3 regions of the Pseudomonas sp. PME37.24/006 genome follow, and region 1 is predicted to be linked to each of the others. Evidence: predicted binding sites of a transcription regulator. Region 1 holds the regulator's gene; each other region holds the start of a gene.
The links. The regulator FliA, encoded in region 1, starts transcription of late flagellar genes. The targets are predictions, from matches to a motif close to CTAAAGTTTNNNNNNNNNNNGCCGNTAA.
Positions count from the first base shown of each region.

Region 1 (10,051 bases):
GTGGCGACGAAAGCGACGGCTATCCCGCCACCGAGCAGGCTCGGATCGGCCAGGTTGCCCATCACGTGGATCAGCCCCATGACCGCGCCGATGATGCCGATGGTCGGCGCGTAGCCGCCCATGCACTCGAAGAACTTGGCAGCCTGTATGTCGCGGCTTTCCTGGGTGTACAGATCGACTTCGAGAATACTGCGAATGGCCTCCGGCTCAGCGCCGTCGACCAACAGTTGCAAACCCTTGCGCGCATAGGGATCGGCTTCGCCGTCAGCCACAGCCTCGAGGCCGAGCAAACCTTCCTTACGCGCGGTCATGCTCCAGTTCACCACCCGATCGATGCCACCGGACAGATCGATCTGCGGCGGAAAGAAGATCCAGCGCAGGATGCTCATGGCGCGCTTGAATACGGTGACCGGCGTTTGCAGCAACGCCGCACCCAGCGTGCCACCGATCACGATCAGCGCCGCCGGGCCGTTGAGCAGTGCCGAGACATGACCGCCTTCCAGGTAATTGCCGCCAAGAATAGCGACGAATGCCAGGATGACGCCGATCAGGCTCAGCACATCCATCAGAGGCAGGCCTCGACCAGATGCCGGCCGATGTCATCTAGCGGGTACACCGCATCCGCCAGGTTGGCCTTCACGATCGCCATGGGCATGCCATAGATCACGCAACTGGCTTCGTCCTGCGCCCACACCTGGCTGCCACCCTGTTTGAGCAGGCGAGCGCCTTCGCGACCATCGGCGCCCATGCCTGTCAGCACCACGGCCAGCACCTTGTCGTTGTAGGACTTGGACGCCGAGCCAAAGGTGATATCCACACAAGGCTTGTAATTCAGGCGCTCGTCACCGGGCAGGATGCGGATGGTGCCGCGCCCGTCGATCATCATCTGCTTGCCGCCTGGTGCCAGAATGGCCAGCCCGGGACGCAGGATATCGCCGTCTTCGGCTTCCTTGACGTTGATCTTGCAGAGTTTGTCCAAACGCTCGGCAAAGGCCTTGGTGAAGGCTGCGGGCATGTGCTGGATCAATACGATTGGCGTCGGGAAATTCGCTGGCAACTGGGTCAGAACCCGCTGCAGGGCAACCGGGCCACCCGTCGAGGTACCGATCGCTACCAGCTTGTAAGCCTTGCGCTTGGGCGCGGAGCTAGCGGCGGACGAATGACGCTCGGCCGGCGGATGGCTGACGCTTGGCTGTGGCCGCGCCGCAGGTGCAGGTGTGCTCGACGTACTGGCAGGTCGGCTCAGGCTACCGCCGGCAGGCGGCGTCAGGGACGCCGCGCCGATCCCCCGGCGGTTGCTGCGCGAAATGCTATGCACCTTCTCGCACAGCAGTTGTTTGACCTTCTCCGGGTTGCGCGAGATGTCCTCGAAATTCTTCGGCAGGAAATCCACCGCCCCGGCATCCAGCGCATCCAGGGTGACCCGAGCGCCTTCGTGGGTGAGCGAGGAGAACATCAACACCGGTGTCGGGCAGCGCTGCATGATGCTGCGCACGGCCGTAATGCCATCCATCAACGGCATCTCGTAGTCCATGGTGATCACGTCCGGCTTGAGTGCCAGCGCCTGATCGATGGCCTCACGTCCGTTGGTGGCCGTGCCGACCACGGTGATGTTGGGATCGGACGAGAGGATCTCCGAAACCCTGCGGCGGAAGAAGCCGGAGTCGTCGACCACCAGTACCTTGACAACCATAAACACTCCTAAGCGGCACGGCAGAGGCCGCGCCGCGGACGATCAGATACGCCGTGCGTAGCGTTTGAGCATGCTTGGCACGTCGAGAATCAGGGCGATGCGCCCGTCGCCGGTGATGGTCGCACCCGACATGCCAGGCGTGCCTTGCAGCATCTTGCCCAACGGCTTGATCACCACCTCTTCCTGGCCGACCAGCTGATCGACGACGAAGCCGATACGCTGATTGCCGACGGTGAGAATCACCACATGGCCTTCGCCTTGCTCTTCGTGGGCAGCCTTGCTGACCAGCCAGCGCTTGAGATAGAACAGCGGTAATGCCTTGTCACGCACGATCACCACTTCCTGGCCGTCGACCACGTTGGTGCGCGACAGGTCGAGGTGGAAGATCTCGTTGACGTTGACCAGCGGGAAGGCAAACGCCTGGTTGCCCAGCATCACCATCAGCGTCGGCATGATCGCCAGGGTCAATGGCACCTTGATGACGATCTTTGAGCCCTGGCCTTTCTGCGAGAACACGTTGACCGTGCCGTTGAGCTGGGAAATCTTGGTCTTCACCACGTCCATGCCGACGCCACGGCCGGACACGTCGGAAATCTCGGTCTTGGTCGAGAAGCCGGGAGCGAAGATCAGGTTGTAGCATTCCAGATCGGTCAGGCGGTCGGCCGCGTCCTTGTCCAGCAGGCCCTTTTCCACGGCCTTGCTGCGCAACACGTCGGCGTCCATGCCCTTGCCATCATCGGTGATCATCAGCAGGATGTGATCGCCTTCCTGCTCGGCAGACAGCACCACGCGACCGGTACGCGACTTTCCGGCAGCCTCGCGCTCTTCCGGGCTTTCCACGCCGTGGTCAACCGCGTTGCGCACCAAGTGAACCAATGGATCGGCGAGGGCTTCGACGAGGTTCTTGTCGAGATCCGTCTCTTCACCAACCAGTTCCAGGTTGATCTCTTTTTTCAGTTGCCGAGCCAGGTCACGAACCAAGCGCGGGAAACGCCCGAAGACCTTCTTGATCGGCTGCATGCGGGTCTTCATGACCGAGGTCTGCAGATCGGCGGTCACAACATCGAGGTTAGACACAGCCTTGGACATGGCCTCGTCGCCGCTGTTGAGCCCCAGGCGCACCAGGCGGTTACGCACCAGCACCAGCTCGCCGACCATGTTCATGATTTCGTCCAGACGCGCGGTATCGACCCGCACGGTGGTTTCCGCTTCATTCGCTGGAGCAGGAGCAGGAGCAGCGGCCGGCGCTACGGCAGCGGCTTTAGCAGGCTCGACCTTGGTCGCCGGTGCTGGTACAGCCTTGGCTGCTACCGGCACAGCGGGTTTGGCTACAGGTTTCGGCGCCGCAGCTGGGGCAACAGCAGCGATCGCCGCTGGTTCGACGAACTTACCTTTGCCGTGCAGCTGATCGAGCAGCGACTCGAACTCATCATCGGTGATTTCATCGCTCTGCGCCGCAGAGCTGGCGGACGCAGCAGGAGCCGTCGGTGCCGGCGCCTCTACCGCAGCAGCGACGAATTGGCCTTTGCCATGTAACTGATCGAGCAGAGCCTCGAATTCGTCATCGGTGATGTCGTCGCCATTGGCGCTGCTCGAGACACTGGCCGGTACAGGCGCAGCCGTTTCGACAGCGGCTGTCGCCGAAGCCGCGAACTGACCTTTGCCATGCAACTGATCGAGCAGCGACTCGAATTCATCGTCGCTGATTTCGTCGTCCGAAGCGCTCGCTTGCGGTTGTGGTTCGTCGTCCAGAGCATCGAGGAGCTGTGCGAACTCACTGTCGGTGATGTCCGCCTCTGCTTGGGCGGCCTGGGCTACTGATTCAACGGGCATAGCTGCAGCAACCGCAACAGACCCTGCGGCAGGAGCAGGCTCAGCGAGTCGTGCCAGCGCTGCCAGCAGCTCGGGAGAAGCCGGCGTCGGCGTAACACGCTCGCGTACTTCGGTGAACATGCCATTGACGGCATCCAGCGCTTCGAGCACTACGTCCATCAACTCGGAGTCGACGCGACGCTCACCCTTACGCAGGATGTCGAACACGTTCTCGGCAATATGGCAGCATTCCACCAACTCATTGAGCTGCAGGAAGCCTGCCCCGCCTTTTACCGTGTGAAATCCCCGAAAAATCGCGTTGAGCAGATTCATATCGTCCGGGCGGCTTTCCAGCTCCACCAACTGCTCGGACAACAGCTCGAGAATCTCGCCGGCCTCTACCAGGAAATCCTGGAGGATTTCTTCATCGGCGCCGAAGCTCATATGACGTGCTCCTAAAATCCCAGGCTGGACAGCAAATCGTCGACGTCGTCCTGGTTCGATGCGACGTCATCACGCTTATCGGCATGAATCTGTGGACCTTCACCATGGGACGTATTTTTTTGTTTGTTCTGCTCTACACGTAATTCATTGTGATCGTGATCGATGCCGGCGAAACGGTCGACCTGGCTGGCCATCAGCATCAGTTTCAGCAGATTGCTCTCTACCTCGGTCACCAACTGGGTGACGCGTTTGATCACCTGCCCGGTCAGATCCTGATAGTCCTGCGCCAGCAAAATGTCGTTGAGGTGCCCGGACAGTTTGCTGTTGTCACGCTGGCTGCGCGCCAAAAACAGCTCGATGCGTTTGGCCAACTCACGGAAAGCCTCAGCGCCCATTTCACGGCGCATGAAACGCCCCCAATCTTCGCTCAGAGCATCGGCTTCGCTGCTCAAATCATTGACCAGTGGTGCACTCTGCTCGACCAGATCCATGGTGCGATTGGCCGCACGCTCGGTCATGGTCACGACGTAGTTGAGCCGCTCCGTCGCGTCAGATATCTGTGAGACTTCATTGGCGTGGGGCACCCGAGGGTCAAGCTGAAAATTGACGATGGCGTTGTGCAGCTCACGCGTGAGCTTGCCGACTTCGTGGTAAAGACCACGGTCGCGCGCCTTGTTCAGTTCATTGATCAGCTGTACCGCTTCGCCAAAGTTGCCTTGTTCGAGGCTGCTTACCAGTTGGCGGGCATTGCTTTTCAGAGTCGACTCGAGGTCGGCCTCTTGAGAATCTTCGTGTTCCATAACAACCTCGCGGCAGACATCAGCCGTTGACCCGCTCGAAGATTTTTTCGATCTTTTCCTTGAGCACCTGGGCGGTGAATGGCTTGACCACGTAGCCGTTCACACCAGCCTGAGCGGCCTCGATGATCTGATCACGCTTGGCTTCTGCCGTCACCATCAACACTGGCATTTGCTTCAAGCGTTCATCCGCACGCACCGCGCGCAGCAGATCGATTCCGCTCATGCCCGGCATGTTCCAGTCGGTCACGAGGAAGTCAAAGCTGCCGCTTTGCAGCATCGGCAAGGCCGTGACGCCATCGTCGGCTTCCGCCGTATTGGTAAAGCCCAAATCACGCAAAAGATTCTTGATGATCCGGCGCATCGTCGAGAAATCATCGACGATGAGGATTTTCATGTTCTTGTCCAAGTCGACCTCCGTACAGTCCTAAAACGCCATCAGCATTCTGAAGCGCTTATAAATCGTGAAACCGGCCTGGCGGAACGCCGCAAAACTATTGCGCCCGGCTTTGCTGCGTTCACTGTGTTTTTCCAGCGCCCTGCTAATTCCTTATGCGCGCCATTCCACTAACCGTGCGCGTAAACGCGCGGCACACTGACTGTGTAATTGGCTGACCCGCGACTCACTAACTCCCAGTACCTCGCCGATTTCCTTGAGATTCAACTCCTCGTCGTAATACAGCGATAACACCAACCGCTCACGCTCCGGCAGATTGCTGATAGCGTCGGCCAGCGCTGCCTGGAAACGATTGTCTTCCAGCTCATGCGAAGGCCCTTGGAGCAAGGAGCTTGTGTCTTCCTGCAGCCCACCGCTTTCGCCTTCTTGCAACAGATCGTCGAAACTGAACAGGCGGCTACCCAAAGTGTCGCCAAGAATGCCGTAGTAATCTTCGAGACTCAATTGGAGTTCGGCAGCAACCTCCTGATCTTTAGCGTCTCTTCCCGTTCTCGCTTCAATTTTTCGGATTGCGTCGCTGACCATCCGGCTGTTGCGGTGCACCGAACGCGGCGCCCAATCACCCTTGCGCACCTCATCGAGCATCGAACCCCGGATACGGATACCCGCGAACGTCTCGAAACTGGCGCCCTTACCGGCGTCGTATTTACGCGATGCCTCAAGCAGGCCAATCATGCCGGCCTGAATAAGGTCGTCCACCTGCACATTGGCAGGCAGACGCGCCAACAGGTGGTAGGCGATGCGTTTGACCAATGGCGCGTAACGTTCAATCAACTGATGCTGTGAATCTCGTGCTGTTGCCTTGCTGTACATACGGAGTCCAGAGGCTGTCGTCATACAGCCGTGTCTGCAGTCGGTTGTTGCACCAGGCGTTCAACGAAAAATTCCAGGTGGCCTCGCGGGTTGGCCGGCAATGGCCACGCATCAACCTTCTGGGCAATCGCCTTGAACGCCAGCGCGCACTTCGAACGAGGGAACGCCTCATATACCGCACGCTGTTTCTGTACGGCCTTGCGTACCGATTCGTCATAAGGCACTGCGCCCACGTACTGCAGCGCAACATCCAGAAAACGGTCGGTCACCTTGGTCAGCTTAGCAAACAGATTACGACCCTCTTGCGGGCTATGCGCCATATTGGCAAGCACCCGGAAACGGTTCATGCCGTGGTCTCGATTGAGCAGCTTGATCAGCGCGTAAGCGTCGGTGATCGAGGTCGGCTCGTCACATACCACCACCAGCACTTCCTGCGCAGCACGTACGAAGCTCACCACCGAGTCGCCGATGCCCGCGGCGGTGTCCACGATCAGTACATCGAGGTTGTCGCTGATATCACTGAAAGCCTGGATCAGACCAGCATGCTGCATGGGCGTAAGCTGCACCATGCTCTGAGTACCGGAGGCCGCCGGCACGACACGAATGCCACCCGGACCCTGCAGGACAACATCGCGAAGCTCGCACTGGCCGTCGATGACGTCAGCCAGGGTGCGCTTGGCCGTCAGGCCGAGCAATACATCGACGTTGGCCAGCCCCAGGTCAGCATCCATGAGCATGACGCGCCGACCGAGATCCGCCAGCGCCAACGACAAATTCACCGACACATTGGTCTTGCCAACGCCGCCCTTGCCGCCGGTCACCGCGATCACCTGTACGGGATGCATACCCATGTTATCTATACACCTTGTCTAACTTCGCTTTAGAGCCACATGGCCATTGTGCGCTGCTGGAACGACCACAGCCAGCGCTTCGCCACACCTGCATGATCATCCTGCGCGTCGTGCCGGGTCTTGGTACAACCCGGCAAACATATCGGCCATCGTATCCTCACTCGGTTCATCCGGAGCCTGCAGGCCTACAGCACGGCTGACCAACTGATGGCTGCGCGGCACATGTACATCGTCCGGAATTCGCGGGCCGTCTGCCAGATAGGCTACCGGTAGACGGTGGCTAATAGCCAGACCCAATACCTCTCCCATGCTGGTTGCCTCATCCAGTTTACTCAGAATGCAGCCGGCCAGCCCACAGCGCTTGTAACTGTGATACGCCGCCTTGAGCACTTGCGCCTGGCTGGTTGCAGCCAGCACCAGATAATTGCGGGCGTTGATGCCTCGGCTTGCCAGGGTCTCCAATTGCATACGCAGCGCTGGGTCATTGGCTGGCAGGCCGGCAGTATCGATGAGAACCACTCGCTTGCGCACCAACGGCGCCAGCGCCTGAGTCAATGACTGACCTGGATCAACGTGGGTCACGGAAACGCCAAGGATACGGCCCAGCGTTTTGAGCTGCTCCTGAGCACCGATACGGTAGCTGTCCATACTCACCAGCGCGATATTCGCAGCGCCGTACTTGAGTACGTAGCGTGCCGCGAGCTTGGCCAGGGTGGTGGTCTTGCCCATGCCAGCCGGGCCGACCAGGGCGATCATACCGCCCTCCTCCATCGGCTCTTGCTTGGGCGTCTGAATCGAGTGTGCCAGGTGCGCCAGCACCATACGCCAAGCCTGGCGTTGATCGCTCAGCGAGGCAACGCGCTCAAGCAGTGTGCGTGCCAGCTCAGCCGGCAAACCCATGCGCTGCAGGCGGCGCCACAGGGCGGCCTGCTGTGGGCGGCGGCTCTGCATCTGCCCCCAGGCCATGGAACCCATCTGCATTTCGATCAGCTCACGCAAGCCATGCAATTCGGAGCGCATGGATTCCAGGGCAGACTGGTCGACCGAAGCCGAGGCCGGCTTCTTCTGCTGACGCTCAAGTACGGCGTCCAGGCTGTCGGCTGGTGCCACGCTCGGCGCTTCGGCGAACAGCTGACGATCCTTACCGGCATCGAGCTGCGCACGGGTGCTCAGCTCGGCCTGAGCGGAGGCGATGCGCGACTGCGTCTTGCGCAGCTCGGCCTCCAGGGCCGGATTCGGTTGCCGCGCCGGAGCGGGTTGAACCTGATAATCGAGTGCGGCCGTCAACTCCACGCCACCTGCCACGCGGCGGTTACCGATGATGGTCGCATCAGCGCCCAGCTCATCACGAACCAGCTTCATGGCTTGGCGCATATCGGCGGCAAAAAAGCGTTTGACCTGCATGGCCCGTACCCTCGATTAGTTCTGCCCCACCGTCGCAACGATGGTGACCTGCTTGTTGTCCGGAATTTCCTGGTACGCCAGAACATGCATGCTCGGGACGGCCAACCGGGCGAAACGCGAGAGCATTCCCCGAACCGGCCCGGCCGCCAGCAGAATCACCGGCTTGCCAAGCATCTCCTGACGCTGCGCTGCTTCCACCAGGGAACGTTGCAGCTTCTCGGCCATGCCAGGCTCCAGGAGGATGCCATCCTCGGAGCCTTGACCGGCCTTCTGAAGACTATTTAGCAATATCTGTTCCAACCTTGGTTCAAGGGTGATCACAGGCAGCTCCGGCTCTAGTCCCACGATGTTTTGCACGATTGCGCGAGCCAGCGAGACGCGTACTGCGGCAACCATGGCGGCGGGATCTTGACTCCTCGGGGCGACGTTAGCGATGGCTTCGGCGATGGTACGGATGTCGCGTACCGGCACCTGCTCCTGCAACAGTGCTTGCAGAACCTTGAGCAGGGTCGACAGCGAGATCAGGCCGGGAACCAGCTCTTCTGCCAGTTTTGGCGAGCTTTTCGCCAACAATTGCATCAATTGCTGGACTTCTTCGTGGCCTAGCAGCTCGTGGGCATGCTTGTGCAGAATCTGATTGAGGTGGGTGGCGACTACGGTACTGGCGTCCACCACGGTGTAACCAAGGGACTGCGCCTGATCGCGCTGGCCTGGATCGATCCACACAGCTTCCAGACCGAACGCCGGATCTTTGGCGGCCACGCCGTTGAGGGTGCCAAACACCTGGCCCGGGTTGATCGCCAGCTCGCGATCCGGATACACCTCGGCCTCGGCGACGCTGACCCCCATCAAGGTCAGGCGATAAGCGTTAGGCTGCAGATCCAGGTTGTCGCGAATGTGCACGGACGGCATCAGGAAGCCCATCTCCTGAGAGAGCTTCTTGCGTACGCCCTTGATCCGCGCCAGCAGCTGCCCGCCCTGGTTGCGGTCGACCAGCGGAATCAGCCGGTAACCGACTTCCAGGCCGACCATGTCGACCGGCATCACGTCATCCCAGCCCAGTTCCTTGACTTCCTGAGCGCGCTGAGCGGGAAGTAGCTCCTGCTGACGCTGTACTTCTTGGACTTCGACTTCCTTGGTCTTGCGCTGCTTGTTGGCGATCCAGTAGGCAGCGCCAGCGGCGACCAGACCCAAGCTGATGAAGGACATGTGCGGCATGCCGGGCACCAGGCCCATGGCGATCATGATCGCCGCCGACACAGCCAGCGCGCGTGGCGAAGCGAACATCTGACGATTGACCTGGGCGCCCATGTCTTCGGAGCTGGAAACCCGGGTCACCATGATCGCTGCGGCAGTCGACAGCAGCAGCGACGGGATCTGCGCCACCAGGCCGTCACCGATGGTCAGCAGGGTGTAGATGCGGCCAGCATCGCCGAAGCTCAGGCCGTGCTGCAGCATGCCTATGGCAATGCCACCGATCAGGTTGATGAATAGAATCAGCAAGCCGGCGACGGCGTCACCGCGTACGAACTTGCTGGCACCGTCCATGGAGCCGTAGAAATCGGCCTCCTGAGCGACCTCGGTACGGCGCTTCTTGGCTTCGACTTGGTCGATGAGGCCGGCATTGAGGTCGGCGTCGATAGCCATTTGCTTACCGGGCATGGCGTCCAGGGTGAAACGTGCGCTCACTTCGGAGATACGCCCGGCACCCTTGGTGACCACCACGAAGTTGATGATCATGAGGATCGCGAACACTACGATACCGACCACGTAGTTGCCG
Region 1 covers NZ_JBVHNL010000002.1:680,603-690,653, forward strand. Annotated here, with positions in the region: gene ACZ3GY_RS08690 (flagellar motor protein) at 1-566, opposite strand, end outside; gene ACZ3GY_RS08695 (protein-glutamate methylesterase/protein-glutamine glutaminase) at 566-1,693, opposite strand; gene ACZ3GY_RS08700 (chemotaxis protein CheA) at 1,736-3,949, opposite strand; gene ACZ3GY_RS08705 (protein phosphatase CheZ) at 3,961-4,749, opposite strand; gene ACZ3GY_RS08710 (chemotaxis response regulator CheY) at 4,769-5,143, opposite strand; gene fliA (RNA polymerase sigma factor FliA) at 5,297-6,040, opposite strand; gene fleN (flagellar synthesis regulator FleN) at 6,037-6,876, opposite strand; gene flhF (flagellar biosynthesis GTPase FlhF) at 6,964-8,271, opposite strand; gene flhA (flagellar biosynthesis protein FlhA) at 8,287-10,051, opposite strand, start outside.

Region 2 (10,051 bases), on a different contig from region 1:
GCAATGGCGTGTTTTTGAGCGACCACCTGCAAGGTAAATCCCACCGCTACGCCGAATATGCCGCCATAGAGAATCGCTGGCAGTGCCTGGGCGATGTTCGCACTCGGCAGGTTCTCGAAGACCAAGGCCAGCGCCAGGCTGATGAGTGCACAGGTAACGAATTGCACCAAGGCCAGTAGCAGCGCATCGTGACGTGCAGCGAAGACCCCCACGAGCAGCACATGTACACCCCAGACGAAGGCGCCAGCCAGCTGCAGCCAGTCACCGGAGGCGACCTGGAAGCCTTCACCAACGCTCAATAGGAACATGCCGACTACCGCCAGTGAGGCGCCCAGCCAGATGCCCATTCCGGTCTTGTGGCCTAGTAGCAGGCCAAGCAATGGCACCACGATCACATACAAGCCGGTAATGAAGCCCGAGTTGGTGACGCTGGTGAACAGCAGGCCGACCTGTTGCAGGTTGATGCCCAGCGCCAGCACAGCACCCATCAGGCAGCCGCCGAGCAGTAGCGGGCGGCTCAACGGCGAGGCAGGTTTTGTGTTGCGTCGGCGTAGCAGCATGATGAGCGGCAACAGCACGATGATGGCCAGGGCAAAGCGTAGTCCGCTGTAGAGAAATGGACCTATGGCATCCATCCCCAGGCGCTGGGCGACAAATGACGAGCCCCAGATCATGGCAGTCAGCAACATTAGCAGGTCGGCGCGTAGCGCTTGGTTGGCCATCACCGGGCTCCTGGCAAGAAGGGCGCAGACTTTGCCGTAAAGCGCCGCGCTTGACCACCTTGTCCGCGCTGGGCATTCTGGCGGATGTCGTACGCCGCCGTTGGGCATGGAGTCCGCCGTACGTTCTGCCGATAAAAAGAACAGGATCTGCCATGGTCGCTTACGAAATCCTGATAGCTGATGATCACCCACTGTTTCGCAGCGCGCTGCAGCAGGCCCTGACAATGGGCCTCGGGGCTGGCGTGCGACTGGTTGAAGTGGCCAGTATCGCCGAGCTGGAAACTCGACTAACCGAGAAAACCGATTGGGATCTTGTGCTGCTCGATCTCAATATGCCCGGAGCCTATGGATTTTCCGGTCTGGTGCTGCTGCGTGGGCAATACCCGCAGATTCCCGTGGTGATGATTTCTGCCCAGGAAGAGGCCGCCGTCGTAGTGCGCGCTCGTGAGTTCGGTGCCAGTGGTTTTATCCCCAAGTCCAGCCCGCTGGAAGTGATCCAGCAGGCTGTGCGCCAGGTGCTCGACGGTGAGGTTTGGTGGCCGCAGCAGAGCGAGGAAGCCATTAGTCTGTCTGCCGAGGTAAAGGCCGCCAGTGCCGGCCTGGCCAGCCTGACACCGCAGCAGTTCCGCGTGTTGACCATGGTCTGCGAGGGCCTGCTGAACAAGCAGATCGCGTATGAACTGAGCGTTTCCGAGGCTACTGTGAAAGCCCACGTCACCGCTATTTTCCGTAAGCTCGGCGTGCGCACGCGCACCCAGGCGGCACTGCTGCTGCAGCAGCTGGAGTCTGTGCCGGCCGCCTGATGGTGGCCTTTGGCATCCGAATGTGCGGGATTTTTTTCGGCTCCTGGCGTACCCTGCCGGCCTTTCCTGTCGCGGTTCGCTGTCTATGTCGCCATTCAAAGGACAAACCGGGTTCAAGCGCGTCCTCAATGCTGCTGGTTATTCGCTGGATGGCCTGCGGGCCGCATTCGTCGGCGAAGCGGCGTTCCGCCAGTTGGTCTTGCTCAACGTTGTGCTGATCCCTATGGCGCTGCTGCTCGACGTCAGTCGTGGCGAGCGCGCCTTGATGGTTGCCGTCTGCCTGTTGGCGCTGATCGTCGAATTGCTCAACTCTGCTGTTGAGGCAGCCATCGACCGTATTTCCCTCGACCTGCACCCCTTGTCCAAAACTGCCAAGGACATGGGCAGCGCCGCCCAAATGGTCTCGCTGACGCTGATCGCTAGCGTGTGGGGCATTATCCTGCTCGGCTAACGCACTTCTGGCAGCACGATTTCGTCGCTGCGGCGGATACCTGCCGTCAGCGCCCGGCACATGTCGAGAAACTCGCGCATGGCAGCTGTCTGGTACTTCTGCCGATGCCAGATGAAATAGAACTGCCGGCGCAGATCCAGATCCGGTGTTTCCACGGCTACCAGGCTGCCGCGGCGGAATGCATCACGCAGCGCCAGGCGCGAAATACAGCTGATGCCCAGGCCTGATTCCACGGCGCGCTTGATCGCTTCGGTGTGTTCCAACTCCAGGCGAATGTTTAGGGCGTCGGAGTGGTGACGCATGGCTTGGTCAAATGTCAGGCGAGTGCCGGAACCCTGTTCGCGAAGAATCCAGGCCTCGCTGCTCAGTTCTCTGATACTGGCTTGACCTCGCTGCGCGAGAGGATGCTGAGGAGCACAGAAGACCACCAGCTCATCTTCCACCCAGCTCTGCACCTCAATGTCCGGGTGATTGCAGTCGCCTTCGATTAGACCCAGGTCAATTTCGTAATGCGCCACCTGCTGTACGATATTGGCCGTGTTCTGTACGTGGAGTTTCACCTGGCTTTCGGGGTGCACCTTCATGAAACCACCGATCAGCAGAGTGGCCAGGTAATTGCCGATGGTCAGGGTTGCGCCCACGGCCAGGGAGCCAAAGCCTGATTTGCCGTTGAGCAGATCCTCGATCTCTTTGGATTGATCCAGTAATGCGACTGCCTGTGGTAGGAGCTGGCGCCCAAGGGCGTTTAGGCTCAGGCGCTTGCCGGCACGGTCGAATAACTGGCAGCTTGATTGCCGCTCCAGCTCGGTGATCGATGTACTGGCGGCCGATTGGGATAGGGCGAGGAGGGTAGCGGCTCTGGATACGCTCTCCTGCTGGGCGACGGCGACAAACACTTGAAGTTGACGAAGAGTAAATCGCATATCTATATAACCGATAACCTATATCTTGATAATTCATTTAACAGATATTGTGGGCGGGATTAGAATGCCGCGCAATTGCGCTTAAGAATCAGCGCGTCTGAAGTTTTTAGGAGCCCGTACATGAGCAACATGAACCACGAACGCGTTCTCAGTGTTCACCACTGGAATGACACGCTGTTCAGCTTCAAGTGTACCCGCGATCCGGGCCTGCGCTTCGAGAATGGCCAGTTCGTGATGATTGGTCTGCAGCAAGAAAGCGGCCGCCCGCTCATGCGCGCCTACTCCATTGCCAGCCCGAACTGGGAAGAGCATCTGGAGTTCTTCAGCATCAAGGTGCCAGACGGCCCGCTGACCTCGCAATTGCAGCACCTCAAGGAAGGTGACGAAGTCATCATCAGCAAAAAGCCCACCGGCACCCTGGTTCTTGATGACCTCAACCCGGGCAAGCATCTGTATCTGCTCAGCACCGGTACCGGCCTGGCGCCCTTCATGAGCGTGATTCAGGATCCGGAAACCTACGAGCGTTTCGAGAAAGTGATTCTGGTTCACGGTGTGCGCTACGTTAACGAAGTGGCTTACCGTGAGTTCATCACCGATCACCTGCCGCAGAACGAATTCTTCGGTGATGCGCTGAAGGAAAAACTGATCTATTACCCGACGGTGACCCGCGAGGCGTTCGAGAATCAGGGTCGTCTGACTGACTTGATGCGCAGCGGCAAACTGTTCGCGGACATCGGCCTGCCGCCGATCAACCCGCAGGACGACCGCGCGATGATCTGTGGCAGCCCGAGCATGCTTGACGAGACCAGCGAAGTACTCGACAGCTTCGGTCTGAAGATCTCCGCGCGTATGCGTGAGCCAGGTGATTATCTGATCGAGCGCGCCTTCGTCGAGAAGTAAGCATCAGTGATGAAAAAACGGGAGCCTAGGCTCCCGTTTTTTATTCTCGCAACTAAATCCGCAAAAGGCGCGGCGGATTGGGAGCTTGCGAGCTAGAGCCATGCAAGGCGAAAACAAGCGAGAAAGCGGAGTGTACTTATGTACATGAGCATTTCGAGCTTGTTTTCAACGCAGCAGGGCCGACGCGCAGCTGCTCCCAGTTACTCTTCCATCTGCGACTGCAGGTAGTTCTGCAGACCAACGGCCTTGATAAGGCTGAGTTGGGTTTCGAGCCAGTCGATATGCTCTTCCTCGGATTCGAGGATGTCTTCGAGCAGTTCACGGCTGGCGTAGTCGCCAACACTTTCGCAGTAGGCGATGGCTGCTTTCAGATCGATGTGCGCCTTGTGCTCGATCTTCAGGTCGCATTCGAGCATTTCCTGGGTGTTCTCGCCAATCAGGATCTTGCCCAGGTCTTGCAGATTTGGCAGACCTTCCAGGAACAGGATGCGTTTGATGAGCTTGTCCGCGTGTTTCATCTCGTCGATGGACTCGTGGTACTCGTGCTTGCCCAGCTTGGTCAGGCCCCAGTCTTCATACATGCGGGCGTGCAGAAAGTACTGGTTGATCGCGACCAACTCGTTGCCGAGGATCTTGTTCAAATGCTGGATAACTGTCTTGTCGCCTTTCATGGGAGAGCCCGTCCTGCCTGGAAATAGATAACCGATGGCGAATTCTGGGCTTGCTAAATACTGCTGTCAAACGTAAGTTATTGAAATATAAGTGAAAATAAATATAAATGAGAGTGTTTAAGTTGTGCGTCTTGGCGCTAACTCATTGAATTTTGGGCATAAAAAAACCGGATGCTAGATCCGGTTCTTGGAAAGCGCTTAATTCAGGCGGCAATAAAATTTCCTGGGTAAGCCATGGCTACCTGGCTTTGTTGTACTTCGCCCAATGTTTCGCGCACAACCTGCTTGGCGAGGCAGGCACATTTGCCGCACTGACTGGCAACGCCCAACGTTTCACGGACTTCACGGTAGCTGCAGCAACCTTCGTAGATTGCTTCGCGGATCTGACCGTCGGTGACACCTTCGCAGAGGCAGACGTACATAGGCTTGGCCCGTCGTTTGGCTGAGACTGATGGCGAAGGATACTAATGTTAATGAGAATGCGTGTCAAAGATAAACCGACTATTGATTGGCACAGTCGTGTAACTTTCGATGAGTGGTTGCTCGCTATTCGCTTTCCTGGCCCCTGGCCCGCTAAACAACGATCAAAAAAACCGGCTTATAAGCCGGTTTTTTCTGGTTAGGGCAGGGCTCAATCGATCTGCGTGCACAATCCTTCTTCAAGGCCCAGCATGATGTTGAGGTTCTGCACCGCGGCACCTGATGCGCCTTTACCCAGGTTATCGAGCTTGGCTACCAGCAGGGCCTGTTTGCCGCTGCTCGCACCGTACACCTGCAGCTCGGCGCGATTGCTGCCGTTCAGGCCGTGGGGGGTGATGAACGGCGCCGAGTCGGCAGGGATCTCGTTGTAGGGCAGAACCTGCACGAACTGCTCACCCTGGTAGTAATCGCTCAGGGCTTTTTGCAGCTCGACGCCGTTGTTGCCTTGCAGCGGGATCATCACCAGCATGCCCTGGTCGTAGCTGCCGACCGCTGGCTGGAAGATCGGGCGTGCGTTCAGGCCGCTCCAGTGCTGGATCTCCGGAATGTGCTTGTGATCGAAGCCCAGGCCGTAGGCCGCGTAGACCGGCGCACCTTCCTGCTCATAGCGTTCGACCATCTTGGTGCCGCCACCGGTGTAGCCGGATACGGCGTTGATGCACAGCTCGCGATCCGAGCCCAGCAGGCCCGCCTCGATGAGCGGGCGCAGCAGCAGGATGGCGCCTGTGGCGTAGCAGCCCGGGTTGCTTACGGCGGCGGCCTTGGCGATGGCTTCGCGTTGGCCCTTGGCCAATTCGGCCATGCCGAAAACCCAGTCATTGGCGGTGCGGTGTGCAGAGCTGGCGTCGAGCACCCGGCAGCCGACTTCACGAGCTTGAGCCGCAGTTTCTTTAGCCGCATCGTCGGGCAGGCACAGCACGGTCACATCGACCGAACGCATCAACTCGAGCTTGGCCTCTACGTCACGACGTTTGTCGTGGTCGATGGTGACCACGTCGATCTGCGGGTGGTTGGCCAGCCGCTGGCGAATCTGCAGGCCCGTGGTGCCGGCCTGCCCATCAATGAAGATCTGATATTTTTTCATGGCACTCACTCGTCGAAGTCTTCCCAGCCGCCCATTTCTTTCCAGCGATTGACGATGCCGCAGAACAGCTCGGCGGTCTTCTCGGTGTCATAGCGGGCGGAGTGGGCTTCACGGCCGTCGAACTCGATGCCGGCGGCCTGGCACGCCTTGGCCAGCACGGTCTGCCCGTAGGCGAGGCCGGCGAGGCTGGCGGTGTCGAAGCTGGAGAAGGGGTGGAAGGGATTGCGCTTGAGGTCACAGCGAGCGACCGCGGCATTGAGGAAGCCCAGGTCGAAGCTGCTGTTGTGGCCGACCAGAATGGCGCGCTTGCAGCCATTGGCCTTCAGGGATTTGCGCAGACCGCGGAAGATCTCGGTCAGCGCATGCTCTTCGCTTACCGCCATGCGCAGCGGGTGGTCTAGCTTGATGCCGGTGAAATCCAGCGCCGCCTGCTCGATATTGGCGCCCTCGAACGGCTCGACCCGGAAGAAATGCGTGTGATCGGGATACAGGAAGCCGCCTTCATCCATGCCAATGGTGGTCGCAGCGATTTCCAGCAGGGCGTCGGTAGCACTATTGAAACCACCGGTTTCAACATCCACCACTACCGGCAGGTAACCACGAAAACGCGCAGCCATGGGGTGACGCGGGCCGCTGCTGCTCGGTTGCTCCTGATCGTCTTCGTACAATTCTTCGCTCATTGACCAGCCTCCAGCAGACGCCAGCGCAGCGATTCGCCCGCGCGCAAGGGGATTACCGTCTGCTCGCCGAACGGCAGGCTGGCCGGTGCGTTCCACGACTCACGCACCAGGGTGATGGTGTCGGTGTTGCGCGGTAGAGCGTAGAAGTCCGGGCCAAAATGGCTGGCGAATGCTTCCAGTTTGTCCAGTGCGCCACGCTGCTCGAAGGCCTCGGCATACAGCTCGATGGCCGCATAAGCGGTGTAGCAGCCGGCACAGCCGCAGGCGTTTTCCTTGGCGTGCTTCGCGTGGGGCGCGGAGTCGGTGCCCAGGAAGAACTTCGGACTGCCGCTGGTGGCTGCATCGAGCAGCGCTTCCTGGTGCGTGTTGCGCTTGAGGATCGGCAGGCAATAGAAGTGCGGACGAATGCCGCCGACCAGCATGTGGTTACGGTTGTACAGCAGATGCTGCGGGGTGATGGTGGCACCGACGTTGGCCGGCGCCTCCTTGACGAACTGGGCCGCATCACCGGTGGTGATGTGTTCGAACACCACTTTCAGCGTCGGGAAGCGCTCGACCAGACGGCGCATATGCTCGTCGATAAAAGCCTTCTCGCGGTCGAAAACATCGACCTCGGCGCGGGTGACTTCACCGTGCACCAGCAGCGGCATGCCGGTTTCCGCCAGGGCTTCCAGGGCGTCGGTGATGTTGTCCAGGCTGGTAACGCCCGAGTCGGAGTTGGTGGTCGCCCCGGCCGGGTACATCTTCGCCGCGTAGACGATGCCGCTGGCCTTGGCTGCACGGATGTCGTCACCCGTGGTGCGATCAGTGAGATACAGCACCATCAACGGCTGGAACTGGCTGCCGGCCGGCCGCGCATCGAGAATGCGCTGACGATAGCCGGCAGCCTCGGCGGCGTTGCGCACCGGCGGCACCAGGTTGGGCATGATGATCGCGCGGGCGAAGGTACGGGCGACATCGGCGACGGTGTGCGGCAGTACCGCTCCGTCGCGCAGATGAATGTGCCAGTCGTCGGGACGCAGCAGGGTGATGCGGTCGGTCATTGAGGCTTCCAGGCGGGGGCGAAACATGCCCGGAATCCTACCGGAAAAGCCCGGCGGGGGCACGCCGCAGATAGGCCATCGCACGGCTCAAGTTTTCTCCGCCGCCACCGATACCCACAGGGAACGTTATGTTTTCTTGTGGAGCTCGCTGTGCGCCAGCCTCTTTTCCTCATCGTCGGATTGCTCGCCGGCGCAGGCTTGAGTCTGCCTGTGGCCGCGATCAGCTTCCAGACTCGTCTGGAAAAGGTCGAATGGCAGGTGGCCGGCGACCAGTTCGAATGCCGGCTGACGCAACCGATCACTGATTTCGGTTCGGGCCAGTTCGTGCGCCGCGCGGGCGAACAGGCGACCTTCCGTCTGCAGCCCCGGGAGCGCTGGCTGGGCAGCGGCTCGGCAACGCTACTCGCAGCAGCGGCGCCATGGCAGCCGGGGCGTGGCGACATCAACCTCGGTGTGGTTAGCGTCGGCAGCGGCGAAGTGCCGTTCAACAGCAGCCAGGAGCAGGCTGGGCGTTTGCTGACTGGCTTGCTGGAAGGGCGCAGCCCGCTGGTGCGCCATCGCAGCCAGGTGGGTGGTGATCTCGAGGTGCGGATGCTGCCGGTACGCTTTCGCAAGGCCTACGACGATTACCTGAACTGCACGGCCAAGCTGTTACCGGTCAACTTCGATCAGGTGCGCAAGTCCACCGTCGGCTTCCCGGGCGGCGGGGCAGAGCTCGACCCTATGGCCAAGGCCAAGCTGGAAATCATCCTCGATTTCATGAAGGCCGACCCGACGGTCAATCGCATTGAGCTGGACGGTCACTCCGACAACAGCGGCAACCGCCTGACCAACCGCGACCTGTCGCGCCGCCGTGCGCTGGCGGTGATGGAGTACTTCAAGGCTCAGGGCATCCCCGAAGAGCGCATCGTCATGCGCTTTCACGGCGAGCGTTACCCGCTGGCGCCCAACACTACGGCCGCCAACCGGGAAAGGAACCGCAGGGTGTCCATAAGCCTTGATAAGGTGCCTGAAGCCCCCGCGCAGCCTGCCGAACAGGCCGCCCCACCGGTGCCTTCGACGCCAGCCGCCACCTCCTGATCCTGTCGCTTCAATGCCATGGCCTGTCGCACCCCTGTAAATCGCGGGCCATGGGCAGTAGAATCACGGGCTTTCCGAACAACCCGTGGAGTGGATGGCATGGCGGACGTCAAAAAGGTAGTTCTGGCCTATTCCGGTGGCCTGGACACCTCGGTGATCCTCAAGTGGCTGCAAGATACCTATAACTGTGAAGTGGTGACCTTCACCGCTGATCTCGGTCAGGGCGAAGAGGTCGAGCCGGCCCGCGCCAAGGCCAAGGCAATGGGCGTCAAGGAAATCTACATCGATGACCTGCGCGAAGAGTTCGTTCGCGACTTCGTCTTCCCGATGTTCCGCGCCAACACCGTTTACGAAGGCGAGTACCTGCTGGGTACTTCCATCGCGCGCCCGCTGATCGCCAAGCGTTTGATCGAGATCGCCAACGAGACCGGCGCTGACGCCATCTCCCATGGTGCTACCGGCAAGGGTAACGACCAGGTTCGCTTCGAACTGGGCGCCTACGCGCTCAAGCCCGGTGTGAAAGTGATCGCTCCTTGGCGCGAGTGGGATCTGCTTTCCCGCGAGAAGCTGATGGATTATGCCGAGAAGCATGCGATCCCGATCGAGCGTCACGGCAAGAAGAAGTCGCCGTACTCCATGGATGCCAACCTGCTGCACATCTCCTACGAAGGCGGCGTGCTGGAAGACACCTGGACCGAGCACGAAGAAGATATGTGGCGCTGGACCAAGTCGCCTGAAGCGGCTCCGGACAGCCCGACCTATATCGAGCTGACCTACAAGGCCGGCGACATCGTTGCCATCGACGGCAAAGAACTGAGCCCTGCCACCGTGCTGGCCGAGCTGAACCGCATCGGCGGCGAGAACGGCATCGGTCGTCTGGACATCGTCGAGAACCGCTACGTCGGCATGAAGTCCCGTGGCTGCTACGAGACCCCGGGCGGCACCATCATGCTGCGTGCCCACCGCGCCATCGAGTCGATCACCCTGGATCGCGAAGTCGCTCACCTGAAAGACGAGCTGATGCCGAAGTACGCCAGCCTGATCTACAACGGTTTCTGGTGGAGCCCGGAGCGTCTGATGCTGCAACAGATGATCGACGCTTCCCAGGCCAACGTGAATGGTGTGGTTCGCCTGAAACTGTACAAGGGCAACGTCATCGTCACCGGCCGTCAGTCCGACGACTCGCTGTTCGATGCCAACATTGCCACCTTCGA
Region 2 covers NZ_JBVHNL010000001.1:965,919-975,969, forward strand. Annotated here, with positions in the region: gene ACZ3GY_RS04420 (DMT family transporter) at 1-722, opposite strand, end outside; gene erdR (response regulator transcription factor ErdR) at 875-1,525, shown strand; gene ACZ3GY_RS04430 (diacylglycerol kinase) at 1,605-1,976, shown strand; gene ACZ3GY_RS04435 (LysR family transcriptional regulator) at 1,973-2,899, opposite strand; gene fpr (ferredoxin-NADP reductase) at 3,020-3,799, shown strand; gene bfr (bacterioferritin) at 4,000-4,470, opposite strand; gene ACZ3GY_RS04450 (bacterioferritin-associated ferredoxin) at 4,674-4,892, opposite strand; gene argC (N-acetyl-gamma-glutamyl-phosphate reductase) at 5,102-6,034, opposite strand; gene rnt (ribonuclease T) at 6,040-6,714, opposite strand; gene pyrC (dihydroorotase) at 6,711-7,757, opposite strand; gene ACZ3GY_RS04470 (flagellar protein MotY) at 7,908-8,837, shown strand; gene ACZ3GY_RS04475 (argininosuccinate synthase) at 8,937-10,051, shown strand, end outside.
Region 2: the regulator FliA is predicted to act here: its motif matches at 7,844-7,871, upstream of ACZ3GY_RS04470 (flagellar protein MotY).

Region 3 (10,051 bases), 350 kb from region 1:
GGGTGAAATCATAGGGGAACAGGTATTCAACGCCCTTGAACCCGGCAGCCGCGGCGCGGCCGAATCGCTGAAGAAAGGGAGCATCGCTGAACATCATGCTGAGGTTGGCAGCAAATCGTGGCATGGCAGTCACCATTGAGCGCCGAAGGTCTGGCGCAGTTCGTCAATTTGTTCATCGTCGAGCGGGCGTACCGGCTGCTGGCGCAGCAGCAAGTAGAGCTTGGCGGTTTCTTCCAACTCTTCGATGGCGTAGGTGGCCGCCTCCAGACTCTTGCCCGAGACGACAGGCCCATGGTTGGCGAGCAACACGGAGCTGTGTTGCCCCACCAGGCCACGAATCGCCTCACCCAGTTGTGGGTCACCGGGGCGGTGGTAAGGGATCAGTGGCAAGCGGCCAACGCGCATCACGAAATAGGGCGTCAGCGGGGGCAGGCAAGAGGTTGTGTCCAGGCAGTCCAGGCAGGAGACAGCCGCCGAATGGGTGCAGTGCAGGTGCACGATGGCGCCGGAGTCCTCCCGACCCTCGTACACCGCACGGTGCAGAAAGGCCTCCTTGGAGGCCGGCTTGCCCGCCAGATGGTTTCCCTGCCAGTCGAGTTTAGCGATATCGGCTGGGTCCAGCCGCCCCAGGCAGGCATTGGTCGGGGTCAAGAGCCAACCATCATCAAGGCGAACGCTGATGTTGCCTGATGAGCCGGGGCTCAGTCCGCGCAGGTACAGCGAGCGGCCGATCTCGACGATTTCCTCGCGCAATGCACTTTCGTTGCTCATGCCAGCCTCTCCCATGCCTTGATCATGAAATCGGCACTGCCGAAGTTACCGGACTTGAGCGCTAACGCCAGTGGCTTGCCGGATTGGCCGAGCGTTTGAGTCCAGGGCACACCCGGGTCGATGCTCGCGCCGATGCGCAATCCTTCGATGCCCAGCGCCCCGACTACCGCGCCAGAGGTTTCACCGCCAGCCACCAATAACTGGCCGATGCCCTGCTGCTCGACCAACCCTCGCGCAACCGCCGCAAGGGCCGCTTCGATACGCTCGCCAACCTGCTGGGTACCGAACTGCTGCTGAACGCGGCGCACCTCCTCGGGCGGGCTGCTGGCGTAAATCAGCACCGGCCCCTTTTGTTGCTCGGCCCAAGCCAGCGCCTCGGCGACCAACGCATCACCACGGGCCATCAGCTCACCCGCCTCGATGCGAAACGCCGGATACAGCGCTGCGGCCTGCTCGATCTGCGCGAGGGTCGCCCTCGAGCAACTGCCACTGAGAATCGCCTGGCGCCCCCAACCCGGCTCCAGCTGGCTCGCTTCGCCACTGGCCTTAAGCAACCCTCTGGCTTGCCAATCCTGCGCCATCCCCAACGCCAGGCCTGAGCCCGCGGTTACCAGCGGCAGCTCGGCACAAGCGGCGCCCAACACAGTCAAGTCATGGTTATCGGTGGCATCACAGATGGCGATGCCGACGCCTTCGGCACGCAACGCGGCGATCCGCTGGCGTGTCGCGTCGACGCCGGCCCGCAGGGTGCGGTAGTCGATCAAACCAACCAGGTGAGACGTCTGCGGCTGCAGCACGCGCAACAGGTTGGCATCGTGCATGGGCGTGAGCGGATGGTCTTGCATGCCGCTCTCATTGAGCAGCACGTCGTTGGCGAACAAGTAACCGTTGAATACGCTGCGGCGATTCTCCGGAAAGGCCGGGCAGGCGACGGTGAAGTCACTGCCCAGGGCCTGTAGCAGCGCATCACTGACCGGGCCAATGTTGCCTTCGGCGGTGGAATCGAACGTCGAACAGTATTTGAAGTAGAACTGCTGGCAACCCTGCTCACGCAGCCACTCGAGCGCCGCTAGCGATTGGCGCACGGCCTCGGCGGGCGCCAGGTTGCGCGATTTGAGCGCCACAACCAGGGCGTCAGCATCGGCTAATTCCAGCGGCCGAGCCGGTATGCCGATGGTCTGTATGGTACGAGCGCCGCCACGCACCAGCATGCTGGCAAGGTCGGTCGCGCCCGTGAAGTCATCGGCGATGCATCCGATCAAGGGCATGTTCACATCTCCTCGTTGGCGGCAGCGGGCAGGCGGATACCGGGAAAGATCTTCGCCACGGCAATATCATCTTCGCGGCCCAACCCGGCAGCCGAGGCCTGCTTGAACATCTGGTGCGCGCTGGCGGTCATGGGCAGCGGGAATACGGCCTCCTGCGCGCTGTCGAGCACCAAACCGAGATCCTTGACGAAGATGTCCACCGCCGAACGCGGCTGGTAGTCACCCGCCAGCAGGTGCGGCACGCGGTTTTCGAACATCCAGGAATTACCTGCGCTGTGGCTGATCACCTCATACAAGGCCTGCGGATCGCAGCCCTGGCGAATGCCGTAGGCCATGGCCTCGGCCGCGGCGGCGATGTGTACGCCCGCCAGAAGCTGGTTGACCAGTTTGATCTGCGAGCCCTGGCCGGCTTCGTCGCCCAGTCGGTAGACCTTGGCAGCAACAGCCGCCAACGCTGATTCACAGCGTTCGAAGGCAGCCGCAGGCCCAGAGGCCATGATGGTCAACTCCCCCGCCGCAGCGCGCACCGAGCCACCGGAGATGGGTGCATCGAGCATCAGGATCTGCTGCTCGGCCAAGCGCTTGGCGATGCGCCTCGCCGCTGCCGCAGAAATCGTCGCGCAGGCGATCACCACAGTGCCCGGGCGCAATCGCGAAGCGACGCCCTGTTCGCCGAACAACAGCTCTTCGGTTTGTTTAGCGTTGACCACCACGATAAACAGCAAGTCACTGGCCGCAGCACTCTCAATCAACGCCTCAACGGGTTTGCCACCTTCTGCTGCGAAGGCCTGGCTGACCTCTGCGCGGGTGTCGTAACCCCATACCGGCAAGCCGGCGCGCAACAGGGAGCGCGCCATACCCAGGCCCATGGAACCTAGGCCGATCACGCCAATGTTGGATATCGCTGTCATCTGAATGAGTCCTCTTGTGATTTTTATAAGACGGCGTCTGCCTCGCTTTGCGCTTCGCGCAGGCGAGTTTCGGCATTGCGTAGATGCATCGAGGCCGCGTGCCGGGCTGCCTCGCTGTCACCGCTGACAATCGCATCGAGCAACGCATGGTGCTCATGGTCGACCTGGCGCATGTACTGCGCATTTTTCGCCTCGTTGCGGCGGGTCACGCTGATGGCCTGCTGCAATAACTGGTGGAGAAAGTCGATGGTTTCGAGAAAGTGCTGGTTGCCGGTGGCGGCGACCACGGAGCGGTGAAAGGCGAGGTCTTCGCGAACACCGTCCTCGCCCCGTTCGACCGCTTCATCGAGCTCGGCCAGTGCGTTGCGCATCGCCCGCAACTGGGCGCTGCTACGGCGTGTAGCCGCTAGCTCGGCAGCTTTGATTTCCAGCGCACTACGCAGCTCGATGATTTCCACCACCGCCGCAAAATTGCCTTGTGGTTGCGGCATGCGTAGCGCCACCGAGGGGTTAGCCACGACGAAGGTACCGCTGCCCTGGCGCGAGACGAGCATGCCTTCGCGCTTGAGCATCGAGGTGGCCTCGCGCACCACCGTGCGGCTTACCCCGTACTGCTCGCACAAGGCCTGCTCGGTGGGCAGCCGCGCACCTGCGGCGAGCTGACCTTCGTGAACCGCCGTACTCAGGCGCTTGGCCAGCCGTTCGGCGAGCTTGGGGGTGGTTTCGTTGAGCCTATCCACTTGCATCTCCTGGCAACCGCCACGCCTGTTTTCCATCACTGATGACGAAGAAGAACGGCGCGAACGGTTGCATCGACATTAAATTCATCATACAACATGACAACTACCTGTCACCTGATTCATCAATAACAAGAATACGGGGCGCACTTATCACCCCGAATATTCTCCCAAGCGGAGCCTCATGCATGAATATTTTGGTAACTGGTGGCGCCGGATTTCTCGGCGCCCGCCTGATCGAGGCGTTGCTCGCCCCCACCGCAAGCGACCTTTTAGGAGCCAATGACCATATCGTCTCGGCCGACCTGGCGCCCTGCCCGGTTGAGGATCCACGTGTCACCTCACACATCGGCGATATTTGCGACCCGACCTTCATCGCCTCGCTGGTCGGCTCCGATACACGTGTGGTCTATCACCTGGCCGCAGTCGTCAGCGGTCAGGCAGAAGCGGACTTCGACCTAGGTCTGCGTATCAACTTCGATGCAACCCGAGCGTTGCTCGAAGCTTGCCGGCAACAGGAGCAGGTGCCGCGCTTCGTGTTCGCCAGTTCACTGGCGGTATTCGGCGGCCCTATCCCTGAGCAGGTTCCTGAATCCCTTGCGCCATTGCCACAGTCCTCCTACGGGGCGCAGAAGGCCATGGCAGAACTGCTGATCACCGACTACTCGCGCAAGGGCTTCGTCGACGGCCGTGTGTGCCGGCTGCCGACCATCTCCGTACGCCCCGGCAAGCCCAACGCCGCCGCCTCGTCGTTCGCCAGCGGCATGCTGCGCGAACCGCTGGCGGGCGAGCCAAGCAACTGCCCGGTTCCGCTCGATACCCGCCTGTGGCTGTCCTCGCCCGGCACCGTGATCGACAACCTGCTCCACGCAGCGCGGCTCGACGGCGAGCTGCTCGGGCAGCGTCGCACCCTGAATCTGCCGGGCATCTGCGTGCGGGTCAGCGAGATGCTCGACAGCCTGGCGCGTGTCGGCGGCGACGCGGCTCGCCAACGAGTCAGCTTCGAGCCCGATGAACGCGTGCAGCGCATCGTGTGCAGTTGGCCGGGCGACTTCGATATCAAACGGCCATTGCAACTGGGTTTCACGGCCGACGCGGACTTCGACAGCGTCGTCAACGCTCATCAGCACGACATGCATCGCTAACCAGTACGGCGCCCCAGCAGCGCCGTTGTTCCAGCTAATAAAAACAAGAGGAATCAACAATGGAAGCAACATCAGTGGCCGGCCCACAATTGATGGTCGGCCTGGTTCTGGCCATCGTCGTATTGATCGTGCTGGTCTTGAAAACGCGTATCCACGCACTCCTGGCGCTGATCATAGCCGCCTCGATCTCCGGCCTGATCGGCGGTATGGCACCCGATGCGCTGGTCAAATCCATCACCACCGGTTTCGGTACAACGTTGTCCACCATTGGTCTGGTCATCGGCTTCGGCGTGATGATGGGGCGCCTGCTGGAAGTCTCGGGCGCTGCCGAGCGCATGGCCTACAGCTTCGTCCGCTGGCTCGGCAACAAACGCGAAGAGTGGGCGATGATGGTCACTGGCTACATCGTCTCGGTGCCGATTTTCTGCGACTCGGCGTTCGTCATTCTCAACCCGCTGGTACGCGCACTGTCGCGTAACACCGGTAAATCGATGCTGACCCTGGGTATCGCGCTGGCGGGCGGCTTGATGCTGACCCACCACGCAGTGCCGCCGACTCCCGGGCCACTGGGAATCGCCGGGATCTTCAATATCGACGTCGGGTTGATGATGTTCTGGGGGGTCGTGTTCACCCTTCCCGCGACATTCGTGTTGGTTGCCTACGCCCGCTTCATGGGGCCGCGCATCGAAGCGATGATCGCCCAGAGCGGCCAGGCGCCCATCGAACCGGCCGCTGCCTACCGCGAAGTACTCGAGCGCGCCGACGCCCGTGAGGCCGAGCTGCCGCCGCTGTGGCTGTCGATGTTGCCGATTCTGCTGCCGATCCTGCTGATCTTCGCCAACACGCTGGTCGGCGTGATTGCCAAACTTGATGCTGCCAGCACCCTCAAGATGAGCATGTTCGGCCAGTGCGTCGCATTCCTGGGCAACCCGGTGATTGCCGTGGGCCTTGGGGTGATTGTCGCGCTGTACGGCTTGGTACCGCGTCGCCCGCGCGATGAGGTGATCGCCGAGATGGAAAAAGGCGTGGAAAGCGCCGGTATCATCCTCCTGGTGACCGGGGCAGGCGGTGCGCTTGGCGCCGTGCTGCGCGACAGCGGTGCAGGCCAGTACATGGGCGAATGGGTGGCGACGCTACCGCTGCCTGCCGTGCTGATTCCCTTCGTGATCGCTTCGCTGGTGCGACTTATCCAGGGCAGCGGCACTGTCGCGATGATCACCGGGGCCTCCATTTCAGCACCGATCCTGGCGACCATTCCCGACGTCAACATGGTGTTCGCCGCCCAGGCCGCCGCGATCGGTTCTATGGTCTTTGGCTACTTCAATGACAGCTATTTCTGGGTGGTCAACCGCATGCTCGGGGTCAAGAATGCCAAGCATCAACTGTTGACCTGGTCGGTGCCCACCACGCTCGGCTGGCTCACCTCGCTGCTCACCCTGCTGTTCTTCAACGCCATTCTCGGCTAACCGCCGCAGGCACCTGCCTACCGCTAGCCTGCCTGCACGGGCGTTAGCGGTAGCGCAGTTACCGACCCTTTTCCTGACATGCCGTCGCGCATGTCTCAGCGCTTGAATGATTACGTAATCAGCTTAACGTCATAGATCACCGCAGATCGCTCCAGGCATCTGCTGGCTCGAACAAGAACGTCAAGCGAGGTAATCAGTGTGAGCGAACAACCCCTTTCCCAAGGCTGTGCAGACCAGGATCAAATCGCCTGGATTCGTATCGCCTCCGTCTTCCTGCCCCTGGCCAACCCGATCAGCGATGCCAAGGTGCTGACTGGCCGGCAGAAGCCGATGACCGAGATCGCCATGCTGTTCGTGGAGATCGAAAGCAAGGATGGCCATCGCGGCCTTGGCTTCAGTTACTCGAAGCGCGCGGGCGGCCCAGGCCAGTTCGCCCATGCCAAAGAGATCGCGCCGGCACTGATCGGTGAAAACCCTAGCGATATCCAGAAGCTGTGGACCAAGCTGTGCTGGGCCGGCGCATCCGTGGGCCGCAGCGGACTGTCGACCCAGGCCATCGGCGCCTTCGACGTCGCCCTGTGGGACATGAAAGCCAAGCGTGCTGGCCTGTCCCTGGCGCGCCTGCTCGGCGCCCAGCGCGACTCGGTACGCTGCTACAACACCTCGGGCGGCTTCCTGCACACGCCACTCGATCAGTTGATGAAGAACACGGATCTGTCCCGTGAAAAAGGTATCGGCGGCATCAAGCTCAAGGTCGGCCAACCCAACTCGGCTATCGACATCGAACGCGTCAGCACCGTGCGTCGCCACCTGGGCGACGACTTCCCGCTGATGGTCGACGCCAACCAGCAATGGGATCGCCCGACCGCCCAGCGCATGTGCCGCAAGTTCGAAGAATACAACCTGGTGTGGATCGAAGAACCGCTGGACTGCTATGACGCCGAAGGTCACGCAGCCCTGGCGGCAGCCTTCGATACGCCGATCGCCACCGGGGAAATGCTCACCAGCGTTGCCGAGCACGCCGAGTTCATCAAGACCCGTGGCGCCGACTACCTGATGCCGGACGCGCCTCGGGTTGGCGGTATCAGCCCGTTCCTGAAAATCGCCTCGATGGCCGAACAGGCGGGCCTGATGCTCGCTCCGCACTTCGCCATGGAGCTGCACGTGCACCTCGCAGCGACTTACCCCACCGAGCCGTGGGTTGAGCACTTCGAGTGGCTGGAGCCGCTATTCAACGAGCGCCTGGAAACCCGTGACGGGCGCATGCTGGTGCCGACGCGACCGGGTCTTGGTCTGTCGCTCAGCGACCGGGTCGCCGGCTGGACAGCGCAGGAAGTGGAGATCGGCCAGCGCGGCTAACCCACCCGGCGACGTCACAGCCATGTAGGGTGGATCGGGCCGCGTAGGCAAGCGTCCTCCACCCTACTCGATGCAATCGGCAATGCCGCCAGCAGATCGGTGACGCGACACTGGCACCAAGGCAGCGAATGCAACTCACGACGATACCGGCCCTGGCGCCGGTATCGGCCGTGGACAGGCTATATTTTCCCGATGATGGCACTTTATCCCCGTGAGTCGACGCACTAAACTGCGCGTCGTTCGCGCGGACAACTACCTTGGATAAAGCGCGTAACGTCGCCGAAAGCTGCACTGGCCATTAAAGCTTCTGCACTGCTGGTCGAATAAATAGAAACCCACGGATGTTTTCTTTGCCAGGAGCTGCGGCATGCAGTCGTTGAAGTCGCTTTACGATTCAATCGAGATGCACTTTTTCGATACCCTGACCAAGAAGTTATCCAGCCTTTTCCTGCTGGTGCTGGTCAGTGGCCTGCTGTTCTGGGTCGCTACCAGCCTGCGTGCCGACATCCTCCAGCAACTGCAAGCCGCGCAGATCGATGCCGCTCTGCTGAGCCGCATCGAGGCCAAGCTCGACACCCTCGGCAATGCGCTGCTGCTCAGTGCGCTGTTCACCCTGGGCATGGTCAGCTTCATGGTCTGGTACTTCCGCCACCTGATCGTGCGGCCGGTCGACAACATGACCCGCGCCCTGGAAGAAATCGCCAACGGCGAAGGCGACCTGTCCCGCGATCTGCCGCTGCTGACCCACGATGAAATCCGCACCCTGGCCAGCACCTGCAACCGCTTCCTGGCCAAGCAACGCGAGATCATCAGCAATGTGCAGGCACTCACCGTGCAGATCGCCGTGGAGTCCGCCCGCTCGCTGAAAAACATCAGCGACTCCAGCGAAAGTGCCACCCACCAGGCACGCTTCGCCAATGAAGTGATGAGCGAGAGCAACAGCGCCGTTGGCCGCATCGCAGAAGTGTCGCAGCAGACTCAGGCGATCTCGGGCACCACCGCACAGAACCTCAGCATGGCCCGCGACTCCTACGCCGAACTGCTGGAAGTAACCGGCAACATCGGCGCTATCTCCAACAGCCTCAACGAATTCGGCGTGCTGGTTTCCGCCCTCAACGAGCGCTCCTCGAACATCAAGTCGGTGGTCGGGCTGATCCAGCAGATTTCCTCGCAGACCAACCTGCTGGCGCTCAACGCGGCCATCGAAGCCGCGCGCGCGGGGGAAAGCGGCCGTGGTTTCGCCGTGGTCGCCGACGAAGTACGCACCCTGGCGCAAAACGTCAGCCGCGCCACCGGCGACATCTCACAGAACATCGACGCCATGCTCAAGGAAGTGGGCTCAACTCACGAGCAGACCGCACTGATCAGCACCAGCGCCCGGGAAACCCAAGTGGTGGTCGAACGCGCCACCGGCCATTTCGAAAGCATGATCGTCGACTTCGAATCCACCAATGGCAAGCTCGCAGAAATCGCCGAGCACATCCAGCAGGTGGCCGATGCCAACACCGGCATCAACGAGCGGGTCACGCAGATCCACGCCGACAGCCAGGCCATCGACGAGCGCATGCAGCGCTCTGCCACCGCCACCCGCGATCTCTCTGGCGTAGCCGAAAAAGTGCAGACGCTGCTCGGCCGCTTCGTGCTCGGCCAAGGCGAACTGGATGCGGCCATCACCCGCGCCAGCCAGTGCCGCGACATCCTGCAGGTTCGCCTGGCCGCGCTGCAGCGCGAGGGCGTGAACCTGTTCGACCAGAACTACCGGTTGATACCCAACACCGATCCCAAGCAGTACATGACCGGCTACACCGAGCGCTTCGCGCAGATCTGCCAGGAAGAGATCGACAAGCTGACCAAGGGCACGTCGGGTGGCATCGTCACCTTTATCGTCGACAACAAAGGCTACTGCCCGGTGAACAACAGCTGGGTGTCGAAAGCACCCACCGGCAATCGCGCCGTCGACCTGCCGGTGTGCCGCAACAAGCGCATGTTCTCCGACCCTGTGGGCCTGCGCGCAGCAACCAACACCCAACGCTTCCTGCTGCAGACCTACCTGCGCGACACCGGCGAGATCATGACCGAGATCGACGTACCGTTCATTTTCGACGGTCGCCACTGGGGCAACATGCGCATGGGCTTCGACGCCTCACGGCTGCTAGCCAAACACTGAGGGTTTTAGCGGCTAGCTGAGGCCTGCTCATGGATTTTCCACAGAGACATGCGCGCGTCGTCAAACAGTCCGCGCACATGCGTCGGCTACTGCATCAAGCGGCCCAGACCTTTTCAGCAGAGATGGAAACAGCCGCTTCCCCTGGCCCTGAGCATGCCTTCGAGGATCAAAAGGCCTGACGAACAGGCAACAGCTGTCCGGCAGGTAGCGTCATGGGGAACCCACGG
Region 3 covers NZ_JBVHNL010000002.1:1,029,029-1,039,079, forward strand. Annotated here, with positions in the region: gene otnI (2-oxo-tetronate isomerase) at 1-124, opposite strand, end outside; gene otnC (3-oxo-tetronate 4-phosphate decarboxylase) at 130-771, opposite strand; gene otnK (3-oxo-tetronate kinase) at 768-2,039, opposite strand; gene ltnD (L-threonate dehydrogenase) at 2,042-2,950, opposite strand; gene ACZ3GY_RS10360 (FadR/GntR family transcriptional regulator) at 2,974-3,690, opposite strand; gene denD (D-erythronate dehydrogenase) at 3,876-4,832, shown strand; gene ACZ3GY_RS10370 (GntP family permease) at 4,892-6,298, shown strand; gene ACZ3GY_RS10375 (L-talarate/galactarate dehydratase) at 6,497-7,657, shown strand; gene ACZ3GY_RS10380 (methyl-accepting chemotaxis protein) at 8,025-9,824, shown strand.
Region 3: the regulator FliA is predicted to act here: its motif matches at 7,882-7,909, upstream of ACZ3GY_RS10380 (methyl-accepting chemotaxis protein).